Regions from separate parts of the Gordonia metallireducens genome, predicted to be linked through region 1. Evidence: riboswitches for the same ligand, from Rfam matches in the RefSeq annotation. Region 1 holds a riboswitch; the other holds the start of a gene.
What was found. Region 1 has a riboswitch for cyclic di-AMP ahead of LQD00_RS16035 (C40 family peptidase). Riboswitches for the same ligand answer to the same signal wherever they lie in the genome.

Region 1 (14,669 bases):
GCAGGTCACCGAAGACAGAATCAGGACGGTCGTCACCGGTATGGCGAGACCGAGATTCAGCTCGGTTGGCTCCATGGGCCAGCCGACAGCGGAGTTGGCCCGGGCGACGAAGTACATCGCGAAGAGGCCAGCGAAGAACATGAGCTCACTGGACAGCCAGACGATCGTGCCGACGCTGACCATGTTGGGACGGTTCAGCGAATGGACGCGCGAGGTGATGGCTGTTCCTGAGGTACCTACGGCGCTTGTCACAAGTGAAGTATGACGGTTCGTAGTAAGCGGTGGCCACCCGGGTCGGATATTGGGGGCAGGTTTTTGTCCCGCTGCAGGTCGGGGGCCCTGTGTTGTCGACTCCGGCGTGTCCGCAGTCCCTGTTCGACGGCTCTGTTCGCGTCCTTCTCGCAGTGACTACGGTGAGGTCATGTCGAGTTCGGATTCCTCAGGTCCGCGCGACCTCAACGGGCGGGTCGTCGCCCGGGGTCGCCTGGCGCGCCTGCGATCCCGGTTGCGGGGCGGTGGCGGTGCCGGTCCGTTGGTTCTCACCGACGAGGTCGTGGTCGTCGCGGGTTCAGACGATGACGCGATCGCCTCGTCGACGGCCCTGGAGGCGTCGACGTGGCGACCAGAAGAAGAGGTCATCCTGCGTCACGATCTGGAGGTGCCCGCGGATCGGCTCGCCGACGCCGCCGCGGTGGCCGCGCTCGACGGGTACGAGGTGGTCGACGACGAGCGTTGGGGGTCGCAGCCGCAGGCCGTCGACGACCGGCTCGAGGTGCTCGTCCTGGCGCGTGTCCAGTTGCTCGACGCCATGCATCTGTCCCAGGAACGGTCCCGGATGGCGAGTCTGGGCTCCCGTCACGACGGAATTGCTCGCCGATGGTCTGTACTGCAGCGTCCGCCTGGCGGGGCAGGGCACTAGGCTCTCTGCCTGTGAGTACCGCACAGTCTGCCTTCACCTGGCCGCAGATCCTCGGCAAGATCACCGATCGCATCGACCTGTCCGCCGAAGAAGCCGGCTGGGCGATGAACGAGATCATGACCGACAGCGCCAGTGGCGCCCAGATCGCCGCCTTCGGTGTCGGCGTGAAGATGAAGGGCGCCGCGCCCGGTGAGCTCGTCGGCCTGGCGCAGGCGATGCTCGACCACGCCACTCTCGTCGAGGTGAGTCGTCCGGCGGTCGACGTGGTGGGTACCGGCGGCGACCGGTCGCACACCGTGAACATCTCCACGATGACCTCGATCGTGATCGCGGCCGCCGGTGTCGCGGTCGTCAAGCACGGCAACCGTGCAGCGTCGTCGAAGAGCGGCGGTGCCGACGTGCTCGAGGCGCTCGGGGTGGACATCACCCTGTCGGCTGACGCCGTCGCGCAGTGTGTGGACGAACTCGGCATCGGCTTCTGCTTCGCGCCGGTGTTCCACCCGGCCTTCCGGTTCACCGGGCCGCCGCGCAAGGAGATCGGCATCCCGACCGTGTTCAACGTGCTCGGACCACTCACCAACCCGGCACGCCCCAAGGCCGGCCTCATCGGCTGCGCCTTCTCCGACCTAGCCCCGGTCCTCGCCAGCGCCTTCGCCGACCGTGGCGGTTCGGCTCTGGTGGTACGCGGCGACGACGGCCTCGACGAACTCACCACGACCACGACGTCGACGGTGTGGCAGGTCGTCGGCGGCCAGGTGTCCCAGCTCAGCGTCGATCCGGCCGATCTGGGCATCGCGCGCGTCCAGTTGTCCGCGCTGCAGGGCGGCGATGCGGTGGCCAATGCTGCCATCGCCCGCGAGTTGTTCTCGGGCACAACAGGTCCCGTGCGCGACGCGGTGTTGCTGAACTCCGCCGGAGCGATCGTGGCGTTCGAACAGCAGGGTCCGATGACCTCGGCCGAGCTGACCGAGGCGCTCGGAGCGGCAAAGGATCGCGCCGCCGACGCCATCGACTCCGGGGCGGCGGCGACGCTGCTCGACCGCTGGGCGACGCTGAGCACCCAGCTGGGTTCGGCAGCCCGCGGCTAGTTCTCGCCGATGGAGAAGCCGCCCTCGACGTCCGAGCTGGAGTAGCTGCGGAACGCGATGTGGGTGGCGGACTTGAGCACTCCGGGCAAGCGGTTGATCTGCCCGGTCACCACCGACGCGATGTGCTCGTGGTCACGGACGCGGATCTTCGCGATGAGGTCGACGTCGCCCGCGCAGGAGTACACCTCTTCGACGCCGGCGATGTCGGCCACGGCCTGAGCGGTCTCCGGGATCTGGTGGATGTCGGCCTGGATGAGGACGATGGCAGTGATCATGGCGCAAGCCTAGTGGCCACGAGCTCGCGGATCGGCGAGCGCTGCGCGGCCCGTGGTGTCCGGTGCACCACCGCGCGGGCGTCGGAGCGGGCATCGCGTGCGGATTGCGACCAGCCGCGCCGGCGTTCGGCGCATCCCGCCGGGAGTGCCACCGGGTCGGTGGTGGACACGATCCGGGCCCCGGGCTCGGTCATCCACCGGTAGATCAGCGCCACCTCCTCCGCCGGAGCCCCGCGCAACGGCCCCGGCTCGGGGATGACGGTCTCGGCAGCGGCGACGAGCGCGTCGACGACCGGCATGGGGGAGACGCCTCGCCGGGCACGCCCGGCCGCCGCGAGCCGTCCGTGACGGACGACAGCGAAATGCCAGCCGCGTTCGTCGTCGGGACGGGCGATGACGATCTCGGCGATCGCGCACAACGCGGCCAGCCGCTGACATCGCGCCAGGGCGTCGATGGTCAGCGCGAGCCGGTCGCGGTGGCGGGCCGCGGTCTCGAACATCTGGGCCTCGGAGAGGTCGGCGAGGCGTGCGGTGAGGTCGTCGAGGAGATCGTCGGCCTCCCCGCGCATCAGCCGGCGGGCCGCGGTCACGCGCGGCAGGTAATCCGGGACGGTCTGCGGCTGCGCCGCGGCCGCGTGGCATCCGCCGGGCTGACGGACTCCGTCGGGCGTGGGGCACCAGTGGTATCCGGTGGCGCCGAGGCGTTTGGTGCACGTGCGGAGTCCGGCGGCCGCGGCGATGACGTCGGCCACCGTCGTCGCGTTGTTGCGGTTGCCCACCGGCCCGATGGACTCGTCCGTGGGTGTGCGGCTCACCTTGAGGCGGGGGAAACGCTCCTCGGTGAGCGTCACCCACCATCCCTTGTGGGGCTGTGTCGAACGCCGGTTGTAGGCCGGGGCGTGCGCGGCGAGCAGTCGGAGTTCGCGTACGGCCGCCTCGAGGGCGTGGGAACACTCGACGACGTCGACGCGCTCGGCCAGGAGGACCATCTCGGCGATACGGCGTCGGGGGTCGCTGCCGGAGAAGTAGGAACGGACGCGGCGTCGGAGGTCCACCGCGGTACCGACGTAGAGGACCTCGTTCGACGGCCCGCGGAACAGATAGACGCCCGGACGGGCGGGCACGCGGTCGGCCATCTGACGCTTGGCCCGCAGACGGGGATCGGTGCGCGGCAGATAAGAGGTGAGTTCCCCGACCGTCGAGATGCCCTGGTTCCCGACGCGTTCGAGGAGACGGTGGAAGACCTCGACCGTGGCACGGGCGTCGTCCAGGGCCCGGTGGGTGGGCCGGACGGAGACGTCGAAGAGTTCGGCCAGGGCGCTGAGCTTGACCGTGGGCGCCTCGTCGCGCGGCAGGATGCGCCGCGCCATCGTCACCGTGCAGAGACTCAGGCTGAAGGGCCAGTCCAGGTGGAGGCGGAGGGTGTTCTGTCGTAGGAAACCCATGTCGAAGCGCGCATTGTGGGCGACCAGGATCGAGCCGCGGGCGAACTCGAGGAACGCCGGCAGCACGGATTCGATCCGGGGTGCGTCGGTGACCATCGCAGTCGTGATCCCGGTGAGCGTGACGATCTGCGGAGGGATGGCTCGGCCCGGATCGACGAGGGTGGCGAACTCGCCGATCACCTCGCCGCCGCGGATCTTCACCGCACCGATCTCGGTGATGCGGTCGTCTGTCGGGCTGGAACCCGTCGTCTCGAGGTCGACGACGACGAGGGTGGTGTCGAACAGGGCGCGATCGCTGAACTCGCTCGCGATGGCGTCGCCGTCGGTGGCCTGGTCGGCGGCCTCGAGGTCGGCGAAGGTCAGTTGTCCCGCGGTCACCTGTCCTGTGGCTGCACCGCCACCATCCCTGCGCGTCACGAGGCGAACACTAGTTCGACGCACCGACACGGCGGATGTGACACCCCGATCGATCGTTCCGTTTCGGTTCGAGGGGTGCGGCAGGGGTGTCGGCCGACGTCGCCTGTTACTGGTGTGACGCATGTGTCGAACAGTGTGCGAACGAGTTTGTCGGTGGTGGCCCCTAGTCTCCACCTCGAAGTGAGAGATCGACGCCGACGGCGCCGAATCTGCCCGCCGTGACCCGCCCGATTCGGAGTTCAAACCCCTCCGACGGCCAGATGAGATGGAGATCACACGATGCATGTTGACTGCGCGACCTGTCCGGCCCGCCCCGTCGCCTGTGACGGGTGCATGATGACAGTGCTTTTCGGCGGCCCGAACTGGGACGATGCACCTGGTGAAAGTGGAGCTTCGGTAACGGTGCAGGCCCTCGACGACGATGCGGAACTGGACCTTGCGATCGATGTTCTGCAGTCTGCTGCAATGGTCACCAGTACTGCTGCACGATCTGCAAGAACTGCGAAAACCGCACGTCAGAAGCCATTTCGAGTCATCTCGTCGACCGAGCTCCGCGCGGGCTGAAAATCGGTGGCGAACTGCGTGTCCGTTGCCTAGTGGACACAGCGCCGACGATTTCGTAACCTTTCTGAGACCTTTGCGGAGCGTCCCGCTTCAACAGAAGTGGTCCGCCAAAGTCACCGCTCAATCGCCCGCACGGGCGAACCGGGGAACCACTTACTTCGGGCAGCGTGGTCAGGCGTGTCATCACTGACATGACCTGGCGAAACTGTCCCGATCGGGGTGAATCGCGTCAACGCGCAACAGTGTCCTTCTGGGATACGGCTGTGCCGAAAACGTGTAGGGCCACTCTTCCGGCCCGAACCCGACAGCTAACTCGGTCGGCGGTACAGGGAGAAACTGAAGGAGAACTCGCTTCGTGCCCAAACATCGTTTGGAACAGCCCAATCGTGGGAGCAAGGTTGCCAAGAAGGCGGTGATCGCTGGATCGATCACGCTCGGTTCGCTCGCTGCCGCGGCCGGCCCTGCTCTCGCAGCCCCGGTCGAGACCCCGCTCGGAACCTTCGAGATCCCGGCCCTGCCCGGTGAGAAGAAGGCTCCGGAAGCCGCCCCCGCGCCCAAGCCTGTCGCGAAGAAGTCGCCGGCTGCCACGGTCGAGATCCCCAACGTCGGCCAGTTCACCATCCCGGGTATCGGCCAGAACCAGATCCCGCAGCAGTTCCGTCCGCACGGTGGCGCCCCCCTCGGGCAGCCCCAGCTGACCGCCGGTCAGAAGGCCGTCAAGGCTGCGGAGAGCAAGATCGGCTCGCCCTACTCCTACGGTTCGGCCGGCCCCAACGCCTTCGACTGCTCGGGTCTCGTCTACTGGTCCTACAAGCAGGCCGGCAAGACCATCCCCCGTGACAGCTACGGCCAGCTCGGCGGCGGTCGCGCGGTCTCCTACAGCGAGGCCAAGCCCGGCGACGTGATGATCTTCAACGGTGGCGGCCATGCCGGCATCTACGTCGGAAACGGACAGTTCGTCCACTCCTCGACCTACGGCACGCCCGTGAAGCGTGACGCCGTCAAGGAATGGCAGCTCACCGGTATCCGGCGGTACTGATATCAACTGAACAAGAGCATCAGGAGAGGGCGGGTCGCGAGCTTTGTGCGATCCGCCCGATCCAGTCTCGGGGGCCATCGGGGGATGACAGGGTGGTCCGCGGGGGAGGAACGAAGCGGTAGAGGAGTGACTGAACCGTGCTTTCCGGGGAGGGACTAGTGAACGCGACGCGTCTGCGCGCTCGATCGGGCCCGATGATGCTCGCCGTGTGTCTGCTGGCGGCGATGGTGACGGTGGTCCCGCTGACGACCGGCGGTGTCGGTCAGGCTCAGGCCGCGCCCGCGCGATCGGCCGATCAGCTTCTCGATCGTTACAAGCAGCTCGGCACCGAGGCCGAGAAGACCACCGAGGCGATGCACAACGCCAAGATCGAGTACGACAAGCAGCGCTCCATCGTCGCTCAGGCGAAGCGAGCCGCGGCCGACGCCCAGCGCAAGCTCGACATCAGCCGTGAACAGCTCGCCTCCTACCAGGCCAGGGTCGACTCCATCGTGCGTGCCAGCTACCAGGGCGCCCGTGTCAGCGGGCTCTACGCCGTGATGGTCAGCGACTCGCCGCAGGCGCTGCTCGACCAGATGTCGGGACTCGACATGATCTCGCGGCAGGCCGCTTCCGACCTGACCGCCATCAAGAAGGTCCGCGCCCGCACCGCGGCCGCCAAGAAGGACGCCGACCAGACCGCACTAGCGGCGTCGGAGGCCGTCTCGCGCGCCGAACGTGTCCGCGGAGACCTCCAGACCAAGCAGGCCGACCTGCAGATGCAGGCGATCCAGATCCGCGCGATCTACCAGTCGATGACCGGCAAGCAGCTCGCCGCCCTGCGCGGACCGAAGTTCGACTTCGACCCGCGGATCGTCCCCAAGGGCACCGCCGCCGCGCTCGTCGCCGTGCAGGCCGCTCTCACCCGCATCGGTGATCCGTATGTGTGGGGTGCGACCGGACCGAGCTCGTTCGACTGCTCGGGTCTGATGGTGTGGGCCTACAAGCAGGCCGGCAAGACCATCCCGCGGTCGAGTGAGGCGCAGATGGCCGGCGGTAAGCCGGTGTCCCGCGAGGACCTCAAGGCAGGTGACCTCGTCATCTACTACCCGGACGCCCACCACGTCGGGATGTACGTCGGTGACGGATACGTCATCCACGCCTCGACCTTCGGTGTCCCGGTCAAGGTCGTCCCGCTCGACGAGGCCGGTCCGTTCAACTCCGGCCGTCGGTTCTAGACTCCTCTGGTGGTTTCACTCCGCGGGCGTTGGCGCCCGACGCTCGCGTCCGCGGTGGTGCTGCTCGTCGGTGTGACCACCGGATGCGGCGGTCAGGAGCCGTCCACGGCCGACGGGTCGACCTCCCGTGGCACCTCCACGACGACCTCGACGCCGGCCAACCCTTACGAGCAGCAGCGCGCCGAAGGTGTGACACGCCTGCTCGACGACCTCACCGGGACCATCACGTCCGGGAACGTGCAGAAGATCGGGTCGTTGCTCGACGATGCGGCGACCCCGGCGTTCACGAGCCGGTGGGTCACCGCGGCCGAGAACTTCCGTCCCCGGCAGTTCGCGCGCGGTGACTCCGACGGTCGGTTGAAGTTCGCTCGATTCCGCTACCAGCTGGCCCCCACGGAGGAGGCCGAGACACTGGTACCGGCCGATGTGCAGGGTCTCCTCGACGCGAACGGCAGTTCGGACGCCTGGGTGGCACCGGTGGAGTTGCGGTACGCCCTCGGCGGTGAACGTGCACCCGGTGTCGACGAACCCGAGGTCGTCGTGACGACCCAGTTCGTGGTCGCCCGCTACGGCGACGAGTGGAAGCTCGTCGGCGACACCGCAGCACTCGGCGAGAAGCCGACCCCCACCCAGTTGTGGGAACTGCCTGGACTCTCCGTCTCCGACGTCGCCACCGCCGGTGGGACGTCGGTGATCACCCGCTACCTCCGTACCAGCCCGGCGGCGGCGAACCTGCCCGACCTGCTGCCCGACGCCGTCGACGCGGTGAGCGACTTCTGGGGGGATTCGTGGGATCGGCGCGCCGTACTGGTGACCACCTCGAACGGGGACGAGTTCGCCGATCTCGTCACGCATGACGGCGGCGCGATCGGTGCGGCGGCCGCGGCAACCGTCTACAGCCGGGTGGACTTCGCCCGGCGTACCGCCATCGGTCAGCGTGTGGTCTTCACCCCGGCCGCCGACGACCTGGCCCCGCCGACACTCGACGTCGTGCTGCGCCACGAACTCACCCACGTCGCAGCCCGTTCGCAAACGGCGCTCGACGCCCCGCTCTGGATCACCGAGGGCGTGGCCGAGTACGTCGGCCGCAAGGGCACATACCGTCGTCTCGCCGACGCCGCACCCGATCTGACCGAGGCGGTCCGGGCGGGGAACACGCCGACCGCGCTGCCCGACGATGCGGCCTTCGCGATGGATGGGCAGACCTCGCAGCTCGCTTACCAGAGCGCATGGTCGATGGCCGCCTACATCGCCGACCGTTACGACGAGGCGCGTCTGAAGAGGTTCTATCTCGGGGTCGCGGCGACCGCCGACCCGACTCGCCAGGACGCCGCCATCCGGGCTGCGCTCGGTGTCAGCCGCGACGAGCTCATCACCGGATGGGGTCGATGGCTCGACGGGCAGGTCGGCTGATGGCGCGAACCCTGTTGATCACCAATGACTTTCCGCCCCGACCGGGTGGTATCCAGTCGTACCTGCAGAACCTGGTCGATCTCCTCCCGCCGGAGGACATCGTCGTCTACGCGCCACGGTGGCGCGGCCGATCGCACATCGACTTCGACGCCGAGGTGCCCTACCGGGTGTACCGCCATCGCACGACGCTGATGCTGCCGACCCCGTTCGTCGCCCGGCGTGCAGCGGAAATCGTTCGGCGCGAGCAGATCTCGACCGTCTGGTTCGGCGCGGCCGCACCGCTGGCCGTCCTCGCGCCCGCGATGCGGCGCGCCGGTGCGCAGCGCATCCTCGCGAGTACGCACGGTCACGAGGTCGGCTGGTCGATGCTCCCCGTCGCGCGTCAGGTGCTGGGCCACATCGGCCGCCACACTGACGTGATCACCTTCGTCAGCCGGTACACCCGAGGTCGATTCGCGTCGGCCTTCGGTGCGCACGCGGCACTGGAGTACCTGCCGCCCGGCGTCGACGTCGCCCGCTTCTCGCCCGATCCTGTTCTGCGACAGAAGTTCCGGGACCGCCACGAGCTGGGGGACCGGCCGACGATCCTGTGCCTGTCGCGTCTCGTGCCGCGCAAGGGGCAGGACGTGCTGATCCGGGCGCTGCCGCTGATCCGCCGAACGATGCCCGACGCCGTCCTCGTCATCGTCGGCGGAGGGCCGTACGCGGAGAAGCTGCATGCGCTCGCGGCCCGGATCGGCGTCGAGGACCACGTGATCTTCACCGGATCGGTTCCTGCCGAAGAACTCTCGGCATACCACAACATTGCCGACGTCTTCGCGATGCCGTCCCGCACACGCGGGGGAGGGCTCGACGTCGAAGGCCTCGGGATCGTCTACCTCGAGGCGTCGGCCACGGGTGTGCCGGTGGTCGCCGGCCTGTCGGGCGGAGCGCCAGAGACGGTCGTCGAGGGGGTCACCGGCACGACGGTCGACGGCACCGACGTCGACGCCGTCGCGATGGCGATCCTGTCGATCCTGGGTGACCGAGCAGCCGCCGCCGAGATGGGCGCCGCCGGACGGCGTTTCGTCGTCGGCAACTGGCAATGGAGTCAGATGGCCGCCCGGCTGCGGCAGTTGCTCTGAGTCTCTGAGCGCTTCCGGGCCTGAAATGCGCCCCCGAAATCCACCCCTGAAATGCGCCCCTGCTTTCCGCCCAGCGCAGAAATGCGCCCCGGAAAAGCGCCCTCCTCAGCGCCGCCGGCGACATATCGCTCGCGGTGCTGCGCTGGAGGGTCGTTCCCAGGGGTGCATTTCAGTCCGGGGCGCAAACCAGGGGCGGTTTTCGGGGGCGCTTTTCGGACCGGGGCGCAAACCAGGGGCGGATTGCAGGGGCGCTTTTCAGCGGGGTCGACGCCCCGGCCCGGCGGCCGGGAGTGAGGCGCTTACACCTCGGCCGACACCCGCACGACGATCTTCCCTCGCACGTGCCCGGACTGGCTGCGCTCGTGGGCTGCGGAGGCGTCGGGCAGGTCGAAGACCTCGGCGATCTCCGGCTTCAGGTCGCCGGCGTCGCCGAGCCGGCCGAGTTCGGCGAGATCCGCCGAGTCGGGTCGGACCCAGACGTATTGGCCCCCGAACTCGTCACGCGCCCGTGGGTCGATGATCGAGGCGACCGTGCCGCCGTCGCGGAGGACGTCCGGCACCGAGTCGATGGCGTCACCGCCGACGTAGTCGAGGACGACGTCGACACCGTCGGGCGCGAACTCGCGCACCCGGTCGGCCAGACCGTCGCCGTACGTGGTGGGCTCGGCGCCGAGGCTGCGCAGGTAGTCGTGATTGGTCTCGGAAGCGGTGCCGATGACCCGTGCGCCCAGCGACCGTGCGATCTGGACCGCGAACGATCCGACACCACCGGCGGCGGCATGGACCAGCACGGTGTGCCCCGATTGCACCCCTGCCCGTCGAATGGTCTGGTACGCCGTCAGTCCGGCGAGCGGAACGGCGGCAGCTTCCTCGAACGACCAGCCGGCCGGCTTGTGGGCGAGCGTCCGGACCGGCGCGGAGACGAGATCGGCGAACGTACCGCCGGCTACCTCGCCGCCGACGAGGTCCTTGCGGACGTATCCGAACACCTCGTCGCCGACCTCGAACTCGGGAGTGTCCAGACCGACCTGTTCGACGACGCCCGCGACATCCCAACCCGGGACGACCGGGAACACGGTGTCCAGGACCTCGGCGAGGTGGCCCTCCCGGACCTTCCAGTCCACCGGGTTGACGCTCGATGCGCGCACTCGGACCAGGACGGAGTCGGGTCCGACCTTGGGGGTGGGGAGGTCGGTGATCTCCAGGACTTCAGGGCCGCCGAAGCGGCTGTAGGTGATTGCTCGCATGGTGGCACCAACGGGTGCCCGGACGCATTGATTCCTTGGCCGGCCCGCCGGTGCCGGGAATCGAACGCCCCGACACCCCGTCAGAACGACGCCCCCGGGAGGGCGCCGCCGCGGTTCACCGCTGGTAGATCGCCTCGATGTCGCCGGAGAACTTCTCGACCACCACGTTGCGCTTGACCTTGAGGGTGGGAGTCATCTCACCGGTCTCCTCGGTGAAGTCCGACGGCAGGATGCGGAACTTCTTGATCCCCTCGGCGCTCGAGACGGTCTTGTTGGCCGAGTCGACGGCAGCCTGGACCTCGGCGAGGAGTTCGGCGTCGTCGATGAGGTCGGCGACGGTGGCATCGGCGGGTTTGCCGCTGCGCTCCTTCCACGCGGGGAAGGCCTCCGGGTCGATGGTGATGAGGGCGGCCACGAAGGGCTTCGCGTCGCCGACGACCATCGCCTGCGAGATGAGGGCGTTGGCGCGGATGACGTCCTCGAGGCCGGCGGGGGAGACGTTCTTGCCGCCCGCGGTCACGATGAGTTCCTTCTTGCGGCCGGTGATGGTGATGAAGCCGTCGGCGTCGACGGTGCCGAGATCGCCGGTGTGGAACCAGCCGTCGACGATGGCGGAGGCCGTCGCCTCCGGGTTCTGCCAGTACTCGGAGAACACGACGCCGCCCTTGAGGAGGATCTCGCCGTCCTCGCCGAGCCGGACGGTGTTGCCCGACAACGGCTTTCCGACGGTGCCGATCTTCCACGCCGACGGGGTGTTCACGCTGAACGCGGCGGTGGTCTCGGTGAGGCCGTAGCCCTCGAAGACCGGGATGCCGACGCCGGAGAAGAAGTGGCCCAGGCGCGCACCGAGCGGTCCGCCGCCGGAGATCGCCATGCCGCACTCGCCGCCCAGGGCGGTGCGCAGCTTCTTGTAGACCAGAGCGTCGAACACGGCGTGCTTGGCCTTGAGGACGAGACCGATCTGGCCCTTCTCGCGCGCCTCGGAGTAGGAGATCGCGGTCTCGGCGGCGACGTCGAAGATCTTGCCCTTGCCGTCGTCGTGGGCCTTCTGGCGAGCCGAGTTGTAGACCTTCTCGAACACGCGCGGCACGGAGAGGATGAGCGACGGCTTGAAGACCGCGAACTCGTCGACGAGGGTCTTGATGTCGCTGGTGTGGCCGACCTCGGCACCGGCCTCGATGGCGACGAGGGTGATCGCGCGGGCGAGGACGTGGGCGAGGGGCAGGAACATCAGCAGACGCTTGTGGTCCCGGTTCATGAGGTCGTCGAGAATGTCGCCGGCGAGGATCGCCTTCATCTCCGAGAGCATGTTCGAGTGGGTGAGGATGCACCCCTTCGGCCGGCCCGTGGTGCCCGAGGTGTAGATCAGGGTGGCGGGGTCGGCGGCGCCAAGGGTCGCACGGCGCTTGCCCACCTCGTCGTCGTGGACGTCGGCACCGGCTGCGGTGAGTTCGTCGACGGCGCCCGGCCCGTCGGTGCGGTCGATCTGGAAGACCGTGACCGGCTCGGTGAGCGAGTCGATGGATTCGAAGGCGGCGCGGTGGCCGTCATCCTCGAGGACGATCGCGACGGCGCCGGAATCGCGGAGGATCCACTCGATCTGACTTGCCGAGGACGAATCGTAGATCGGCACCGGGATCGCCCCGGCCGACCAGATGGCGAAGTCGAAGAGGTTCCACTCGAGACGGGTGCGCGAGAGGAGTGCGACGCGGTCACCGGGGTTGATGCCGGAGGCGATCAGGCCCTTGGCGATCGACGAGATGCGTGCTGCGGCATCGGCGGCCGTGATGGGAGCCCACTCATCGCCCTGCTTCTGGCGGAACACGACGTGCTGAGGTGATCGCTGAGCCAGGTTGAAGATGATGTTCGTGCAGTTCTCGTCGTCGGCGATCGAGAACTTCGCTGGCACGCTGTACTCACTCATCGTGGTTACCCTCCAGTAGATGCCGTTCAGCCGATCGTATCCCTGCAGCAAATCGCGACGATCACCCACTGCCGTTCGGGTGCACTACCCTGCGCCGACGCGAGTATGTGAAGCTAGTGGGCGTGACGAGCATCCAGGTGGCCGACGAGGTTTTCGTCGCCGCGGCACCACGTCTGGCCGCTGCTGTGGTCGGCGACCCCGCCAACTGGCGGCGGTGGTGGCCCGACCTTCGTCTGGCGGTCAGTGAAGACCGTGCGGAGCAAGGGGTCCGGTGGCGTGTCGACGGACCGGTGGCCGGGACGATGGAGATCTGGAACGAAGCGGTCCTCGACGGCTTCGTCCTGCACTACTTCCTCCATGCGGAACCGACGCGGGCCCTGCCCGGTGAGCGCGGCGACGACCCGCGTGCCCGTGCAGATGCGCTGGCGGAGGAGAACAAACGGCGTCGGGTCGCGGGCAAGGACATGTCCTTCGAGGTGAAGCAGATTCTGGAGGCGGGCCGGCACGTGGGCGGTCCGGCTGCAGGTGCCGAGACCGCGGAGGCCGTGTGATGGCCGATCACACCGAACGCGACATCGTCATCGGCGCCGACGCCGAGGACATCCTCGCCGTCATCTCCGATTTCGAGCACTACCCGGACTGGGTCACCGCGGCGCGCGAGGTCGAGGTGCTGCGCACCGACGACGCCGGGCGCGCGCTCGAGGTGCGCTTCGTGCTCGACGCCGGTGTCCTGCGGGACACGTATGTGCTTGCCTACGAGTGGGAACCGGACGGGACCTCGGTCTCGTGGCGTCTGGTCTCGAGCGATCTGCAGAAGGATCAGCGTGGTCGGTACAGCCTCACTCAGCAGGTTCCCGGTTCGACCAAGGTCACCTATGAGCTCATGGTCGACCTGCAGGTGCCGATGATCGGACAGCTGAAACGCCGTGCGGAGAAGGCGATCACCGAGGCCGCACTGCACGACCTGAAGAAGAGGGTCGAAGGCTGATCGATCTCACCCCCATACATGTGGTGCTCGGTCCGGGAGGCTCCGGTGTCTCCGCTGTCGCCGCCGCGGCGGCCTCCCAGCGGCCCAGCACGCCTCGGGATTCTCGTCACGCCGTCACCCGGCCGGAGCAGCACACGCTGCTCATCACGGTCGACCGCTGGTCGCCGGTGCACGACTGGGCCCGGGTCTACCGGCAGCCCGGGGAGCCGGTGGCGGTCTCCAAGTTCCTCCACCTGCTGACCCTCGACCGCCTGGATCTGACCGAGCGGACCTGGTCGGCGTTCGTCGACGTCCTCGAGCACACCGCAGGTCGCAGCAAAGCTGTTCTCCCCGGGGTGGGAACGCTCTCCGGCATCGACGCCGCGGAGCTCACCTCGCTCCCGGGCCTCGACGACTTCCTGCTGCTGCGTCGCATCCGCGACGAGGCGACGAGCGGTCGGTGGCAACGGATCATCGTCGACTGCTCGGGATGTGGCGACCCGCTGCAGTTCCTGCGCGGGGGATCGGTGCTGAGCCAGGCGCTCAACCGCTTCTGGCCACGGCATCGGCGCCTCGCAACGGCGTCCGAGCGGCCGGTGATGGCCCCGCTGACCGCCGCCGTCGACGCCATCGATCGCGACTGTGCCGATGTCGCCGAGCTGTTCTCCGACGCGCACGCGGTGGCTGTCCACCTTGTCCTCGGTGCCGACGACCGTGCCCGCCGCCTCGCGGAGCACTATGTCGCCGGTGCCGACGTCATGGGACTGCCGCTGGCGTCGGTCCAGGTGAACCGTGGGGTGGGCGCGGAGTCCCCGGACGAACTCGCCGCACATGTCGAGGGGTTGCTCGACGATCCCGGCGGCAACCGCGGTGTGCGGGTGGCCCTGGTGGACCGGTCCGCGGACACGATCGATCGCATGGCACGGCTGCGCAAGCTCGCGGTCCGGCTGCCCGATCCACACGGCATCGCGCGCGGTTCGGCCGCGTCGGCCGTGGAGACCGTGCCCGGCACGGAGACCGCATTCCGGTT
Region 2 (14,669 bases), on a different contig from region 1:
GCTCAGTGCTCGACGAACGGCACTCAGCTCTCGAGTTCGCGAGCGACCGCGCGGACGACCTCGGAGATGCGCTGCGCGGTCTTGCGGTCGGGGTAGCGCCCCTTGCGCAGATCCGGCTGCACCTTGCCCTCGAGCAGGGTGATCAGATCTGCGACCATGCCGTGCAGCTCGTCGGGGGTGTGTCGCTTGGTGTCCTTGCGGGCGGCCTCGCGCACGTTCTTCGACACGCTCGGCGCAGGATCGAGAACCTTCACGCTCAGTGCCTGCGGCCCGCGGCGACCGGCAGCCATGCCGAACTCCACGCGCTGCCCCGGCTTGAGGGCCTCCACCCCGTCGGGCAGGGCGGACGAACGGACGTAGACGTCCTCACCGCTCTCCTGAGCGAGGAAGCCGAAGCCCTTGTCCGCGTCGTACCACTTCACCTTGCCGGTCGGCACTGTGCTCACCCTCATCTGTACGTCGTAGATCTCTTGCGGATCTGCCTGTCACAACAAAAGACGCCGTCACCCATCACACGACCCACGGCGGAAAGTCCGTATGGGCCCAGACGGATGCAAGGCGCCTGCTGCGCCCCATGGTAGCCAACACCCCACCCCGCGGTCACACCATTACCTCTGCCCTACCGGTCAGCCCCTCGCGCGGCGCCGCACTCCCGGAGTGTGCATTACCGTGGACGGCATGCAGAAGACGACGTCCCCGCGGTTGCTGCAGGCAGCCATGGTGATCTTCGCGATCGGAATCATCGCCCTCGTGGCCCTGTTCGTGACCCCGCTCGTCACCGACGGCGAGACCGCACCGACCTTCGTCTACCTGTTGACCATGTGCGCACCCCTGGGTTTTCTCCTCGGCCTGGTGTACGCACTCCGTGCCGGACGCCGAGCCAGGTGAGGACCGTGACCGCGACCATCGACACCACCCCAGAACTTGCCCCCGTCTCCGACGCCAAGGCCCTCCGGGCAGCGTTCAGCTGCTTCCCCAGCGGCGTCGTCGCGGTGTGTTGCCTTCAGGGCGAGGGAGATTCGACCACGCTGATCGGAATGGCGGCGAGCTCCTTCACCACCGTCTCCCTCGACCCACCACTGGTGTCGGTGTGCGTACAGAACACGTCGACGACGTGGCCGCAGATCCGTACCGCACCGGCCATCGGCGTGAGCGTCTTCGCCGGCGACCAGACCGATGTCTGCAAGCAGCTCGCCGGGCCGTCGGAGCGCCGGTTCGACGGCATCACGCCGCTGCGTACCGATGCCGGGGCGGTTTTCGTCCCCGACGCCGCTGCCCATCTGTCGTGCACCATCCACAACGAGATCCAGGCCGGTGACCACACCGTCGTGCTGCTGGAGATCGACACCCTGCGCGCCGACCCCGAGGTCGAGCCGCTGGTGTTCCACGCCAGCACCTTCCGTGCGCTCGAGGCCCGCAAGGACCCGAACGCGACGTGATCTGCAGGACAGCATGAGCACGGTCGGACTCGGAATCCCCACGCCACGGTCGATGACGGCCGGGGCCCCATCCGACGTGCCCACGCAGGGGCCCCTGCGCGACACGTTCGGGCGGGTGGCGAAGGACCTGCGGGTCTCGGTGACCGACCGGTGCAATCTGCGCTGTACCTACTGCATGCCGGCCGATGGACTCGACTGGATGCCGAACGACGCGGTGCTCAGCGCCGACGAGCTGATCCGCGTGCTCACGGTCGCAGTCCGGGACCTGGGGATCGAACGCATCCGCTTCACCGGCGGTGAGCCCCTGCTGCGTCGCGACCTCGAGCAGGTCATCGGCGCAGTGTCGGCGCTGCCCCAGCGTCCCGAGATCGCGATGACCACCAACGGGCTGGGCCTCACGCGGCGGATCGACGGACTGGTCGCCGCCGGGCTCAGCCGCATCAACATCTCGCTCGACACCGTCGACCGCGAACGATTCGCCGAGATCACCCGCCGCGACCGGCTCGACGACGTGCTGGCCGGTCTCGCCGCCGCCAAGCGCGCGGGTCTCGACCCGGTCAAGGTCAACGCCGTGATACCCGACCGTGCCGACCTCGACGCGATCCCCGATCTGCTCGCCTACTGCCTGGAACACGGCTACGAGCTGCGCATCATCGAACAGATGCCCCTCGACGCCGACCACGCCTGGCAGCGAAACCGGATGGTGACCGCCGACGAGATCCTCGCGACGCTGCGCACAAGGTTCGACCTGCTGCCCGATCCGGCGCCGCGCGGCAGCGCCCCGGCGGCCACCTGGATCGTCGACGGTCATCGGACCTCGCGGGGCCCGGCCAAGGTCGGGGTGATCGCCTCGGTGACCCGTCCGTTCTGCAGCGACTGCGACCGCACCCGACTCACCGCAGACGGGTCGCTGCGCAACTGCCTGTTCGCCTCGTCGGAGACCGATCTGCGTGCCGTGCTGCGCACGCTGCCCGACGACGAGGTCGACGCCGCCGTCGCCGCCCTGTGGCGCTCCGACATGTGGCAGAAGGCTCCCGGACACGAGGTGAACGCGGCCGGCTTCGTCCAGCCGACGCGGCCGATGTCCGCCATCGGCGGATAGGCTCGGCCCCGATGAACCTCACCGTCCGCTTCTTCGCCGCTGCCCGGGCAGCCGCCGGTACCGACTCGCGTGTCGTCGACATCGACCCCGCGACCACCCTCGGCGACCTCGAGTCGACGCTGTCCGCCGGCAACGCCGAACTCGCAAAGGTGCTGGAGCGCTGCTCTTATCTCCGCGACGAGATCGCCTTCACTGACCGTTCACTCCCGCTCGGCACCTGCTCGACACTCGACGTCCTTCCCCCGTTCGCAGGTGGCTGACACCACAACCGCCTTGTGACCTTAGTCACATAACGGAGCGGTAACGAGATGGCCACGGGAGCGCATCCGGCCCGATGAACTGCGGTGACGCCGAAAGTTGGTCGCGAGACCAGGTTCTGAGCAAAAAATAAGTTGCGTACAAGCAGGTGAATCGGCCGATCGAACGACGTACTGTACGAAGCGACCTTCTCGAAGGTCACGGTAAGGAAACAGAACATACGTCCCGCCGGCCGCGCCGAGCCTCGCTCCGCCGGAGGGTACGACCGCACGAAATCTAGGAGCGAGGACGGGGGACCCAACCTCATCCCCTGAGACCGGGCACCACACCAGGTGTCCTCGGGGTTAAGTCCCAGGCGCAGAACCGTGATTAACAATCTCGGTGACGCACTGGGGCCGAGCAACCTCTCGCTCGAACCCGACAGCTGACTTCGTAGGCGCGTGGAGAGAGGAATCGATCTATGTCCGGACGTCATCGCAAGCAGACGACCAGCTCGACCACCAAGACCTTCACCAAGGTCGCCCTCACCGGCGCCGTTCTCGGTGGCGGAGCCGCCCTCCTGGGCACCGGTACCGCGAACGCCGCAACCGATGCCGAATGGAACCAGGTCGCCCAGTGCGAGTCCGGCGGTAACTGGGCCATCAACACCGGCAACGGCTACCACGGCGGCCTGCAGTTCTCGCCGAGCACCTGGAGCGGACACGGCGGCGGCGAGTTCGCCCCGACCGCCGAGCAGGCCACCCGCGAGGAGCAGATCGTCGTCGCCGAGCGCGTGCTCGCCTCGCAGGGCAAGGGCGCATGGCCCACCTGTGGCGTCGGCCTGTCGGGCCACACCCCGCGCACCGCGCCGAGCGATGTTCCGGCTCCGATCGTGAAGAAGCTCCAGGACGGCAACGGCAGCTTCAGCCTCGTCAAGGCTCCTGATGCCAAGACCACCGACGACGTCGCCAAGCAGGTCACCTCGGTTCTCACCGACGCCGGTGTGAGCCCCGAGGTCGAGAACCTCTGGAACGCGGCCAAGAACAGCGGTGTCTCGCTGAGCCCCGATCAGATCAAGCTGTTCAACGACAACAAGCACCTGCTGCCCAACCCCTGACGAGTAGCAGCCCTAACCTGTAGCAGCTCGGACACAATCCGCAGCGCACAGAGGGACCCAGACGAAGGGCCCCGCACGATGACTGATCCGTGCGGGGCCCTTTTCCAATTCTCAGGTGGCCTCCGACAGCCCGGCGGCGTCGGAACCCAGGACCTGCAATAGGGCGAGCGCTTCGGCGTCTGCCGAACCCGCCGGCGCGCTGTAGAGCACCAGATGCTGATCCCGCTCGGCGAGTTCCAGCGAATCGCAGTCGACCGTGATCTCTCCGACGACCGGATGCCGCAGGGTTTTCCGGAGCGTCGGTGCGGCAGCGACGTCGTGCTGGTCCCACAGCCGGGCGAACTGTGCGCTGCCTTCCCGGAGGTCCTCGACGAGACCGACGACCGCCGGGTCCGAGGGATAGCGGGTCGCCGCCAGCTGCAACCTCGCGACGACGTGGTGGCGGAACTCCGCGCCGTCGGAGATACCGTACAGCGGCGCGGCGTCGTCGGTGAGGAACGCGCGGCGCGCGAGGTTGCGATCGGCCGGGCCGAGTTCGCCGAAGTCCTCCAGAAGCGCCGCCGCCAGATCGTTCCACGCGAGCACCTCGAAGATCGCCGACATCACGAAACCCGCGGTCTGCGGCATGCGGTTCAGGAGGGCGACGATGCTCGGCCGCACGTCCCGCCGGTGGAGGGAGTTTCGCAGTGGTGCCGTTCCGGCGAGCATGTGCAGATGGTCGGACTCTTCATCGGTGAGCAGCAGCGCTCCGGCGATGCCGACGAGGACCTCCGCGGACGGCCGGGGCGCGCGGCCCTGCTCGAGCCGCACGTAGTACTCGGTCGAGATGTGTGCGAGCACCGCGACCTCCTCCCGTCTCAGACCAGGGGTTCCACGCCGGGTGCCGGCCGGCAGACCGACGTCCTCCGGCTGCAAACGCTCACGTCGACTCCGCAGGAAAGAGGCGAGCCCGTGCTTGTCCATACCTCGAGTGTGCGTCCGATCGGCCGGCGGAGAGTAGTACTGCCTGTGCCTGAATGAGCTCGCCCGTCGCGGCCACGCTGAATTCCATGAACCAGAACACCGAAATCCGGTCCACCCCGTCCATCGGCCTGCTCACCGGCAAGGTCATCTTCATCAGCGGCGCCAGCCGCGGAATCGGCGCCGCCGCGGCCCATCTGTTCGCCCACGAGGGCGCCTCGGTGGTGCTCGGCGCGCGCGGCATCGATGCCCTCGAGCGGATCGTCGACGACATCCGGTCGACCGGCGGCACCGCCGACGCGGTGGCCCTCGACCTGGCCGACGATGCCGGTGTCCACGCCGCGATCGCGCGTGCCGAGGAGCTGCACGGCCGCCTCGACGGCGCGTTCAACAACGGCGCCGTCGTCCAGGAGGCACCCGGTCCGCTGCAGGACACCACGGCCGCCGACATCGACCGGCAGTTCGCGGTGAACTTCCGAGCGCACTGGATCGCGATGAATGCCGAAGCCGAGCTGATGCGGCGCAATGGCGGCGGCGCGATCGTGAACACCTCGAGCATCGGCTCGCGACGCGCCAACCCCGACCTTCCCGCCTACGGCGCGATGAAGCGCGCACTGAACAGCATCACCGAGACCGCGGCCGTCAGCTGGGCACGCGACGGCATCCGCGTCAACGGGCTCACACCCGGTGGCACCGCCACCGAGATGATCGACGAGTGGGAGGCGGCCAGCCCGGGAGTCTCCCGATGGATCAGCGAGTCCACTCCCCTCGGCCGGATGGCCGAACCGCGCGAGATCGCCGAGGTCGCCGCGTTCCTGCTCAGCGACCGCTCCTCATTCGTCACGGGCGCGATCGTGCCCGTCGACGGTGGTGCCGGGGCCTAGGCCCTTCGCTCCCTGAGGTGTGAGGAGCGCAGCGACGAGCCTCGACGGTTAAGCCGAGTTGATCCACTCCTCGGTGCCGTCGTCGTAGTACTGGTGCTTCCACACCGGGATACGCGCCTTGACCTCGTCGACGAGCCGGGCGCAGGTCTCGAAGGCGGCGCGGCGGTGGTCGGCGGCCACGGCGACCACGAAGGCGACGTCGCCGATCTCGAGGTCGCCGACGCGGTGCGAGACAGCGACCGCGCGGACACCCTCGACCGCCGACACCTCTTCGACGACCTCGGCGAGCACCTTCGGCGCCGTCGGATGGGCGGAGTAGGCCAGTTCGGCGACGGTCCGGCCGCCGTCGTGGTCGCGGACCGCCCCGACGAAGCCGACGATCGCACCGGCCTTGCCGTCCGAGGCGTCGGCGACCATCGCCTCGTGGTCGGCGAGCCCGATGGGCTGGTCCGACACCGCGGTGTGTACGACTACGGTCATTGGTCAATCCTGTCTTGTCACGGTGATCGGGGGACGATCAGTGATCCCCGCCGCGGATCTGATCGAGGGCGTGGTGCACGACGCCGGTGAGGACGGCCAGGCCGTCCCGCACGCCGCCGGTCGAGCCGGGAAGGTTCACCACCAGTGTGGTCCCGGCGATACCGGCGAGGCCACGCGAGAGCACGGCCGTCGGGACCTTCGGCAGTCCCGCCGCGCGGATGGCGTCGGCGAGGCCGGGGATCTCGACGTCGAGCAGCGGCCGGGTCTCCTCGGGGGTGCGGTCGGTCGGTGACAGACCCGTTCCCCCGGTGGTGAGGACGAGGTCGACGCCGGCGTAGACCGCGGCGCGGATCGCGGCGCCCACCGGCGGACCGTCGGCCACCACATCGCGCTCGGCGACGGAGAAACCCTGCTCGACGAGCCAGGCCTCGATGATCGGGCCGGTGCGATCGGGGTAGACCCCGGTGCTCGCCCGCGTCGACGCGACGACGATCTGGGCGACGCGTTGCCGCGCGGGGTCGGGAGGGGTGGTCTCAGCCATCGGACGGGGCGTCCCGCAGCCAGTCGCCGGATTTGCCGCCGGTCTTCTCGAGCAGGCGGATGCCGTCCATGCGGGCGCGCTTGTCCACGGCCTTGACCATGTCGTGCAGCGTCAACCCGGTGACGGCGACCGCGGTGAGGGCCTCCATCTCGACGCCCGTCTGGCCGGAGGTGGCTACGGTCGCGGTCACGTCGATGGAGTCGGTGCCGATGGTGAAGTCGACCTCGACCGACGACAACGCCAGCTGATGGCACAGCGGGATCAGCTCGTCGGTGCGCTTGGCCGCCATGATCCCGGCGATGCGGGCGGTCGCCAGGACGTCGCCTTTGGGCAGCTTCGACTCACTGAGGAGGCCGATCACCTCGGCCGTGGTGTGGAAGGTGCCGCCGGCGATCGCACGCCGCTTGGTCGATGCCTTGTGCCCGACGTCGACCATGCGCGCCGTGCCGCTGCCGTCGATGTGCGACAGGCGGCCGCCTTCCTCCGGAGAGACCGACCCGCCGCTGGGAGTTCCGGTGGTCGGCATCGGCGTCAGCGGTTGACGACCGTCTTCGCCTGCACGAACGGCAGGTCGTCGACCGGGAGCGGGAACTCGGTGTCACCGAACGGGGACAGCGCACCCGAGATGTGCGTCGCGAGCTCGGAGACCGCGTGGTCGGGATGGTTGCCGTCCTCGTCCTTCGGCCAGCCGTTGTCGACGTAGTGCTTCTTGCCGGCTTTGTCACCACTGTTGTTTGCCACGGGAGCATTGTGCCACGCCATTCGAATGAAAGAAGTGCGGTGTCCGGGGCATGGCGGCCGGACCGGGGCTATCGTCGTCGCATCACAGGTCACGCCACCAGGAGGCGCTGATGGCCCACCACCCAGAAGAGGTCGCCGGCTACCGCGTGATCAGCCGCCTGGGCACGGGCGGTATGGGCACGGTCTACCTGGTGGAGAACCCCCAACTCCGACGCCGCGAAGCACTCAAGGTCATCTCGGTCGCCGAGACCGTCGACGAGGAATTCGTCCGCCGGTTCAGCCGGGAGGCCCAGACCGCGGCGTCCCTCGACCACCCGAACATCGTCACGATCTTTCACTACGGCGTCACCGACGACGATCCGTGGTTCACCATGGCCTACCTCGACGGAAGGGATCTGCGGGGCGGCTCGTTCCGGCCGGACGAGATCCTCACGATCGTCGATCGCGTCGCCGACGCCCTCGACTACGCGCACACCCACGGTGTCGTGCACCGTGACATCAAACCGGGCAACATCCTCGTCACCCGGCGGGCGATGGACGACGCCCTCGACCGGGTCGTGGTCCTCGACTTCGGGATCGCGAAACTCGCCACCGCGACCACGCTGACCGCGCCGTCGTCGTTCGTGGGCACCCTGGTCTACGCCGCCCCGGAGATCCTCGACGGCAAACCGGCCGGCCCGGCGTCGGATCAGTACGCGCTCGCCTGCACCGCTTACGAACTGCTGTCCGGCGCGACGCCGTACGAGGCGGACACCCAGACCCGGCACATCGTCGCGAAGCTGACGTCACCGCCGGAGCGGATCAGCCGGTACCGGCCCGATCTCGCCGCGCTCGACCCCGTCTTCGACCGCGCCCTGGCCCGCGGCCCGCTGGACCGCTATCCCACGTGCACCGACTTCGCCCTCGATCTGCGGCGGGCGCTCGCCGCGACCGGCACCGACGCCGCGGCGACGCGGATCGTCCCGCCGCGGGCCGGTCCGACGACACGGCCACCGCCCGCGCAGCACCCGTATTCCGGACCACAACCACCTCGGTATGGGCCGGGGCCGCCGCAGGAGACGCAGCAACTCTCCGCACCGGGCTTCACTCCCCCGCTACCCGGCCACTCCGCACCCACCCGGGCAGCACCGCCGGGCGGACGACGCCGTTGGCCGCTGCTCGCGGGCGCGATCGGGGTCGTCGCGCTGCTCGCGGTGGCCGCGACCGTCGTTCTCCTCACGCGTGGCGACGAGCACAGCGGCGGCACCGGCGGTTCGAGTCCGCAGGCGGCCGCGGCCGAGGAGGTGCAACTCAGTGCCGGTCTCGGTACCACCTGTGCGATCCGCGATGGCGCCGCCTGGTGCTGGGGTGACAACCAGGCCGGACAACTCGGCGATGGCACCACGACGAACCGCTGGACACCCACCCGCGTCGCCGATCTCACCGGCGTCACCTCGATCAGCACCGGCGGGCCCAACACCTGCGCTGTCGCCGAGGGCATCGCCTATTGCTGGGGCAACAACGACTACGGACAACTCGGCGACGGCACGACGACCAGCCGCCCGAAGCCGACCCGGGTGGCCGACCTCGCCGACGTCACCGCGATCTCGACCGCCAACTGGGCCACGTGCGCCATCGCAGCCGGGTCTGCATATTGTTGGGGCACAAACGATTTCGATCAGGTGGGCGATGGTTCGACAGCCAACCAGTACCGTCCGGTGCGTGTCGCCGGGCTCGAGGACGTGACCTCGATCAGTGTCGGCGTCAACTTCGCGTGTGCGGTCGCCGGCGGCGACGCGTACTGCTGGGGACTCAACGACAACGGGCAGATCGGGGATGGCACCACCGACAACCGGTCCGAGCCCACCCGCGTGGCCGACCTCGACGCCGCGACCTCGGTGTCGGCGGGCGATCAGGCCACCTGCGCCATCGCGGGCGGCAGCGCATATTGCTGGGGCGACAACGCTTTCGGACAACTCGGCGACGGCACCAACGACTCGCGCACCACCGCAACACTCGTCTCCGGCGTCGACGACGTGACCGCGATCAGCACCGGAACCGGGCACACCACCTGCGCGATCGCGGGCGGTGTCGGCTACTGCTGGGGCGCCAACGCCTGGGGGTCGGTCGGGGACGGCACCCTGGAGGACCGCCCGAATCCCACGCGGCTCAACGGATTGTCCGATGTAACCGCGATCTCGACGGGCGACCGGACGACGTGCGCACTCGCGTCCTCGGACGTCTGGTGCTGGGGTTTCAACGCCACCGGTCAGCTCGGTGTCGGCAGCACCGACGACAAGCTGACGCCCACCCGGATCGGGTACTAGACATGGCCGTCATCCACTCGGCGGTCATCCGATTGACGGGTGCCCCGGACCGGTGCCGCATCGGTATCGTCCCAGCGTACGACCGCGACGAGTCCGAGTTCTCCCGTATTCGCTTCTCACCGTAAGAAAGAGGTGTCGCCGTGCCACTGAGTCCGGGCACCCACATCGCCGGTTACCGCGTCATCTCCCAGCTGGGCGCCGGCGGCATGGGCGAGGTGTATCTCGTCGAGAACCTGCAACTCGAGCGGCGTGAGGCGTTGAAGGTCATCTCGACCGCCGTCAGCGCCCAGCCCGGGTTCAACCAGCGCTTCACCAACGAGGCGAAGACCACCGCGAAACTCGATCACCGCAGCATCATCACGATCCACCAGTACGGCATCGAGGACGGTTCGCCGTGGTTCTCGATGAGCTACGTCGACGGCAAGGACCTCACCGAGGAGCGACTGAAGCCGGCCGAGGTCTCGACGGTCGTCACCCAGGTCGCCGACGCCCTCGACTACGCACACCGTCATCAGGTGGTGCACCGGGACATCAAGCCCGCCAACATCCTCGTCACCCGCGACCCCGGCTCTGGAGTGATCGATCGTGCCCTCGTCCTCGACTTCGGCATCGCGAAACTCGCCGGCTCGGCCAACCTGACCGGCACCCACTCGTTCATCGGGACCGTCGCGTTCTCCGCACCGGAGACCCTCGAGGGTGCCGACGCCACAGCACGTTCCGACCAGTACTCGCTGGCCTGCACCGCGTACGCACTGCTCGCGGGACAGCCACCGTTCGTCGGCCAGTCCGAGCCGTCGGTGATGCTCGGTCACATCCAGCGGCCGGTCCCCCACATCGGCCAGTTGCGCGGCGACCTCGCGCATCTCGACCCCGTCTTCCAGCGCGCCCTCGCCAAGGACCCGGCGGCACGCTACCCCGACTGCCGCAGCTTCGCCGCCGCCCTCGAGTCGGTGATCGCATCGCCGTCAGCGAAGGGCAACACGATCGCGGCCGCATCGGTTCCCCCGCCGACGCTCGTCGGCGGCAGCACCGGCGCACCGTCGGCCCCGCAGCCGTTGTACGGCCGGCCCTACGGGCAGAACACCCCGCCTCCGCAACCGACGATGACCGGACCATCCGGCCCGCAGCCGCTGATGAACCACCCCTCGGGGCCCGGCGCGACCGCGAGCATCTCTGGCCCCCAACCACTTCACAGTTCACGGCCGCAAGCTGCGATGGCGTACGCGCCGACCGGTTACCCGGGCGCATCGGGGACACCGAAGAAGAAGCGCACCGGCCTGATCATCGCCGGCGTCCTGGGTGCCGTGCTGGTCGTCGTCATCGGCGCGATCGCCGGGTTGGTGCTCCTGAGCAGCACCGCCGACGATCCCGAAAAGGCAATCGTCGCTCAGCCTTTGGTGAGCACCAACTTCGGCACCAGCTGCGCCATCGTCAACGAAACCGTGAACTGCTGGGGCGACAACACGACCGGCCAGCTCGGCGACGGGACGACCACTCCGCACAGTCGTCCGGCCACGGTCGGCGGTGTCACCGACGCGACGTCGGTCTCCGTCGGCGGCTACCTGACCGGTGAGAACAAGTATGTCGGCACGACGTGCGCGGTTGCCGCCGGCGAGGCGTGGTGCTGGGGCAACAACCACTACGGCGAGGTCGGCAACGGCTCCGACGGCAACACCGTCGACACCGCGACCAAGGTCGGCACGCTCTCCGATGTCAAGGCCATCACCACCGGCTGGGGCACCAGCTGCGCGATCGCCGGCACCGACGCTTTCTGTTGGGGCAACAACGAATACGGCCAGCTGGGCACCGGCGGCACCGACGCCGTCTCGGTCCCGACCAAGGTCCCGGGCCTCGGTGTCGTCACCGACATCTCCACCGCCTACGGCACCACCTGTGCCGTGTCCGACGGGTCGGCGTTCTGCTGGGGCAACAACGACAGCGGCCAGATCGGTGACGGCAGCACCACCGAACGGTCAGCGCCGGTGAAGGTCGGCGGGCTCGGCGAGGTCACCGACATCACCCTCGGCGGCTACCACGAGTCGGCCCCCGACGACGACAACGACCCGGCCACCAACACCAGCACCTACTTCCAGACGGCCTGCGCGATCGCCGGCGGGGACGCGTACTGCTGGGGCGCCAATGCCTACGGCCAGATCGGCAACGGCACGGCCGAACCGCGCAAGACGCCCACCAAGGTGAACACCATCGCCAAGGCGTCGGCCATCTCCACCGATTGGGGAACCACCTGCGCGGCCGCCGACGGAAAGGCCTGGTGTTGGGGCGACAACGACCGCAGCCAGCTCGGTTCCAGCGGCGGCTCGGTGAAGATCCCGCGCGAGGTCGCCAGCCTGACCGACGTCACCTCGGTCTCGACCGGCAACGGCACGTCATGCGCGATGGCGTCGGGATCGGTCTGGTGCTGGGGCTTCAACAACGACGGTCAGATCGGCGACGGCTCGAGCGGCGACTCGGCCAACCGCACGTCCCCGACCAAGCTCACCATCTGACACCGCCGCACGATGGCGAGTCGGCTACGACTCCTTCGCGCCGATGAGAGCCTCGGAGATGGTGTCCGCCGCCGCCCGCAGGGCGCCGACCGCCCGCGCGCGCAGATCGTCGTCGAACCGGGCGACCGGGCCCGAGATGCCGACCGCCATCGGCGTCGGCGCACCGGGTACGGCGACGGCCATGCCGCAGACCCCGACCTCGTACTCCTGCTCGTCGGTGGCGACACCCTCCGCGCGCACCTGTTCGACGGCCGCGAAGACGCCGGACAACGAGGTGACGCTCCACTCGGTGGCGGGCGTGAGTCCGGCCTGGGTGACGTGCTTGAGGATGCGGGCATCGTCGAGCTCGGCGAGGACCGCCTTGCCGACCGCGGTGTTGTGCATCGTCACCCGACGCCCGACCTCGTTGTTGGTGCGCATGCTGTGCGGTGAGGGGACCTGCGCCGCGTAGATGACCATGTCGCCGTCGAGCACGGCGAGGCTCGCGGTCTCACTGAGTTCGGCGACGAGCGAGCCCAGTACCGGTGCGGCGGCCGCGCCGAGTTGCCGGTTGGCCACCTCGCCGAGGCGGATCAGCCGCGGGCCCAGCGCATATGACCGGTTCGGCAGTTGCCGGACGTACCCGATGCCCACGAGCGTGCGCAGCAACCGGTGGATGGTCGGCGGCGGCAGCGGCGACTCCGACGACAGATGACTCAGGGAGCACTCGCCACCGGCGCGACCGATGAGTTCGAGGAGCTCGAAAGCCCGCTCGACCGACTGGACACCACCCGAGTTACCCGCCATTCCCACCTCCACAGTTCGGCGAAAGATTACGTTCCATGATGTGAAACCACAATCGGGGTCCACCCTCACCTCGTCCTGACGACGTGCATGGAATCAGGTAAAGTCCACTCTGCGGAATTATTTTTCCATCTGATCGACGGAGGACTCCTCATGAGCGTGCAGACCGGCCGCCTCGGTGCGGCCTTCCTGGCCGAGGTCGAGGCAGCCCTCGCCCCGGCGGACGCCCTCCTGTCCGAGAGGTATCCGGGCGACGACGGCAGCCGGCAGCCGGTCCACACCGTCTACGTCCCCGCCGACCGGTTCTCCGCCGACCTCGCGCAGCAGTGGGGCCGCACGGCGCTGGACACCGCCGCCGACCACGGGGGCCTCGACGCGGTCGCCCGCGCAACCGTGGCCCGAAGCGACTCCACCGCAACCGAACTCGCAACCCTCGTCGAGGCGAAGCTGCGCAGCGAGCCCATCGAGGATCTGCGCGTCGACTTCGAGGACGGCTATGGCGTCCGCTCCGACGACGAGGAGGACGCAGCCGTGGCGGCTGCCGTCGCCGCCATCCGCGACGCCGGCGACACCACGCCGCCGTTCCTCGGCATCCGCTTCAAATGCTTCGAGGCCGATGTGCGGGCTCGTGGCCTGCGCACCCTCGACCTGTTCATCTCCGGACTCGCCGGCACCGGCGACCTCCCGTCCGGCCTGACGCTGACCCTGCCGAAGGTGACCTCGACCGATCAGGTGACCGCGATGGTCACCGTCGCCCGCGAGCTCGAGCGCATCCACGAGCTGCCGGAGGGTCGGATCGGTTTCGAGATCCAGGTGGAGACCCCGCAGTCGGTGATGGGCGTCGACGGTTCGGCGCCGGTCGCGAAGATGATCCACGCCGGTGAGGGCCGGGTGACCGCGTTGCACTACGGGACCTACGACTACTCCGCGTCCCTCGGTATCTCCGCCGCCTACCAGTCGATGGAACATCCGGCCGCCGATCACGCGAAGGCCGTGATGCAGCTGGCCGCGGCCGGCACCGGTGTGCGCCTGTCCGACGGGTCGACCAACATCCTCCCGGTCGGCGACCGCGAGGCCGTCGAAGCCGGTTGGGCCCTGCACTCGCGCCTGGTCCGCCGCCACCTCGAACGCGGCTTCTATCAGGGCTGGGATCTCCATCCCGCCCAGCTCGTCACCCGCTTCCTCGCGACGTACGCCTTCTACCGCGACGGATTCGATTCCGCCGCAGAGCGTCTGCGCAACTATGCGCACCAGATCTCGTCGTCGGTGCTCGACGAACCGGCGACCGCCCGCTCACTCGCCGGCTTCATCCGCCGCGGCGAGGTGTGCGGCGCACTGACCGTCGACGAGGTCGAGACCGCCACCGACCTGCCCATCGCGAAGGTGCGCGAACTCGCGCTCCACCGGCCGCCCGCCGCCTGAGACCGCAAGCCCCGAACGACCATCCAGCAATCCGCCGAAGAGGACACCACGATGACCGTCTCCCCGTACTACACCCCCGCCGGTGGACTCCCGCCGCAGACCGACCTGCTCTCCGACCGCGCGATCGTCACCGAGGCCTACACGGTGATC

Region 2: it holds a riboswitch for cyclic di-AMP, as region 1 does, so the genes downstream of both, LQD00_RS11200 (transglycosylase family protein) here and LQD00_RS16035 (C40 family peptidase) in region 1, are expected to answer to the same signal.

What each region holds. Positions count from the first base shown of each region.
Region 1 is NZ_JAJQJP010000039.1:9,833-24,501, forward strand. Features, by position in the region: gene ctaE (aa3-type cytochrome oxidase subunit III) at 1-252, opposite strand, end outside; gene LQD00_RS16010 (hypothetical protein) at 422-919, shown strand; gene trpD (anthranilate phosphoribosyltransferase) at 931-2,007, shown strand; gene LQD00_RS16020 (Lrp/AsnC family transcriptional regulator) at 2,004-2,282, opposite strand; gene LQD00_RS16025 (DEDD exonuclease domain-containing protein) at 2,279-4,144, opposite strand; gene LQD00_RS16030 (hypothetical protein) at 4,478-4,708, shown strand; cyclic di-AMP (ydaO/yuaA leader) riboswitch at 4,816-5,046, shown strand; gene LQD00_RS16035 (C40 family peptidase) at 5,064-5,747, shown strand; gene LQD00_RS16040 (C40 family peptidase) at 5,945-6,964, shown strand; gene LQD00_RS16045 (gluzincin family metallopeptidase) at 6,974-8,377, shown strand; gene LQD00_RS16050 (glycosyltransferase family 4 protein) at 8,377-9,501, shown strand; gene LQD00_RS16055 (NADP-dependent oxidoreductase) at 9,801-10,748, opposite strand; gene LQD00_RS16060 (AMP-dependent synthetase/ligase) at 10,864-12,672, opposite strand; gene LQD00_RS16065 (hypothetical protein) at 12,780-13,223, shown strand; gene LQD00_RS16070 (SRPBCC family protein) at 13,223-13,660, shown strand; gene LQD00_RS16075 (ArsA family ATPase) at 13,681-14,669, shown strand, end outside.
Region 2 is NZ_JAJQJP010000029.1:16,559-31,227, reverse strand. Features, by position in the region: gene LQD00_RS11225 (cold-shock protein) at 24-437, opposite strand; gene LQD00_RS11220 (hypothetical protein) at 679-888, shown strand; gene LQD00_RS11215 (flavin reductase family protein) at 894-1,439, shown strand; gene moaA (GTP 3',8-cyclase MoaA) at 1,453-2,541, shown strand; gene LQD00_RS11205 (MoaD/ThiS family protein) at 2,553-2,801, shown strand; cyclic di-AMP (ydaO/yuaA leader) riboswitch at 3,056-3,254, shown strand; gene LQD00_RS11200 (transglycosylase family protein) at 3,260-3,895, shown strand; gene LQD00_RS11195 (helix-turn-helix transcriptional regulator) at 4,007-4,858, opposite strand; gene LQD00_RS11190 (SDR family NAD(P)-dependent oxidoreductase) at 4,945-5,739, shown strand; gene LQD00_RS11185 (molybdenum cofactor biosynthesis protein MoaE) at 5,788-6,219, opposite strand; gene LQD00_RS11180 (MogA/MoaB family molybdenum cofactor biosynthesis protein) at 6,257-6,760, opposite strand; gene moaC (cyclic pyranopterin monophosphate synthase MoaC) at 6,753-7,286, opposite strand; gene LQD00_RS11170 (hypothetical protein) at 7,292-7,522, opposite strand; gene LQD00_RS11165 (RCC1 domain-containing protein) at 7,612-9,807, shown strand; gene LQD00_RS11160 (protein kinase domain-containing protein) at 9,948-12,314, shown strand; gene LQD00_RS11155 (IclR family transcriptional regulator) at 12,339-13,100, opposite strand; gene LQD00_RS11150 (DUF6986 family protein) at 13,251-14,519, shown strand; gene LQD00_RS11145 (bifunctional allantoicase/(S)-ureidoglycine aminohydrolase) at 14,571-14,669, shown strand, end outside.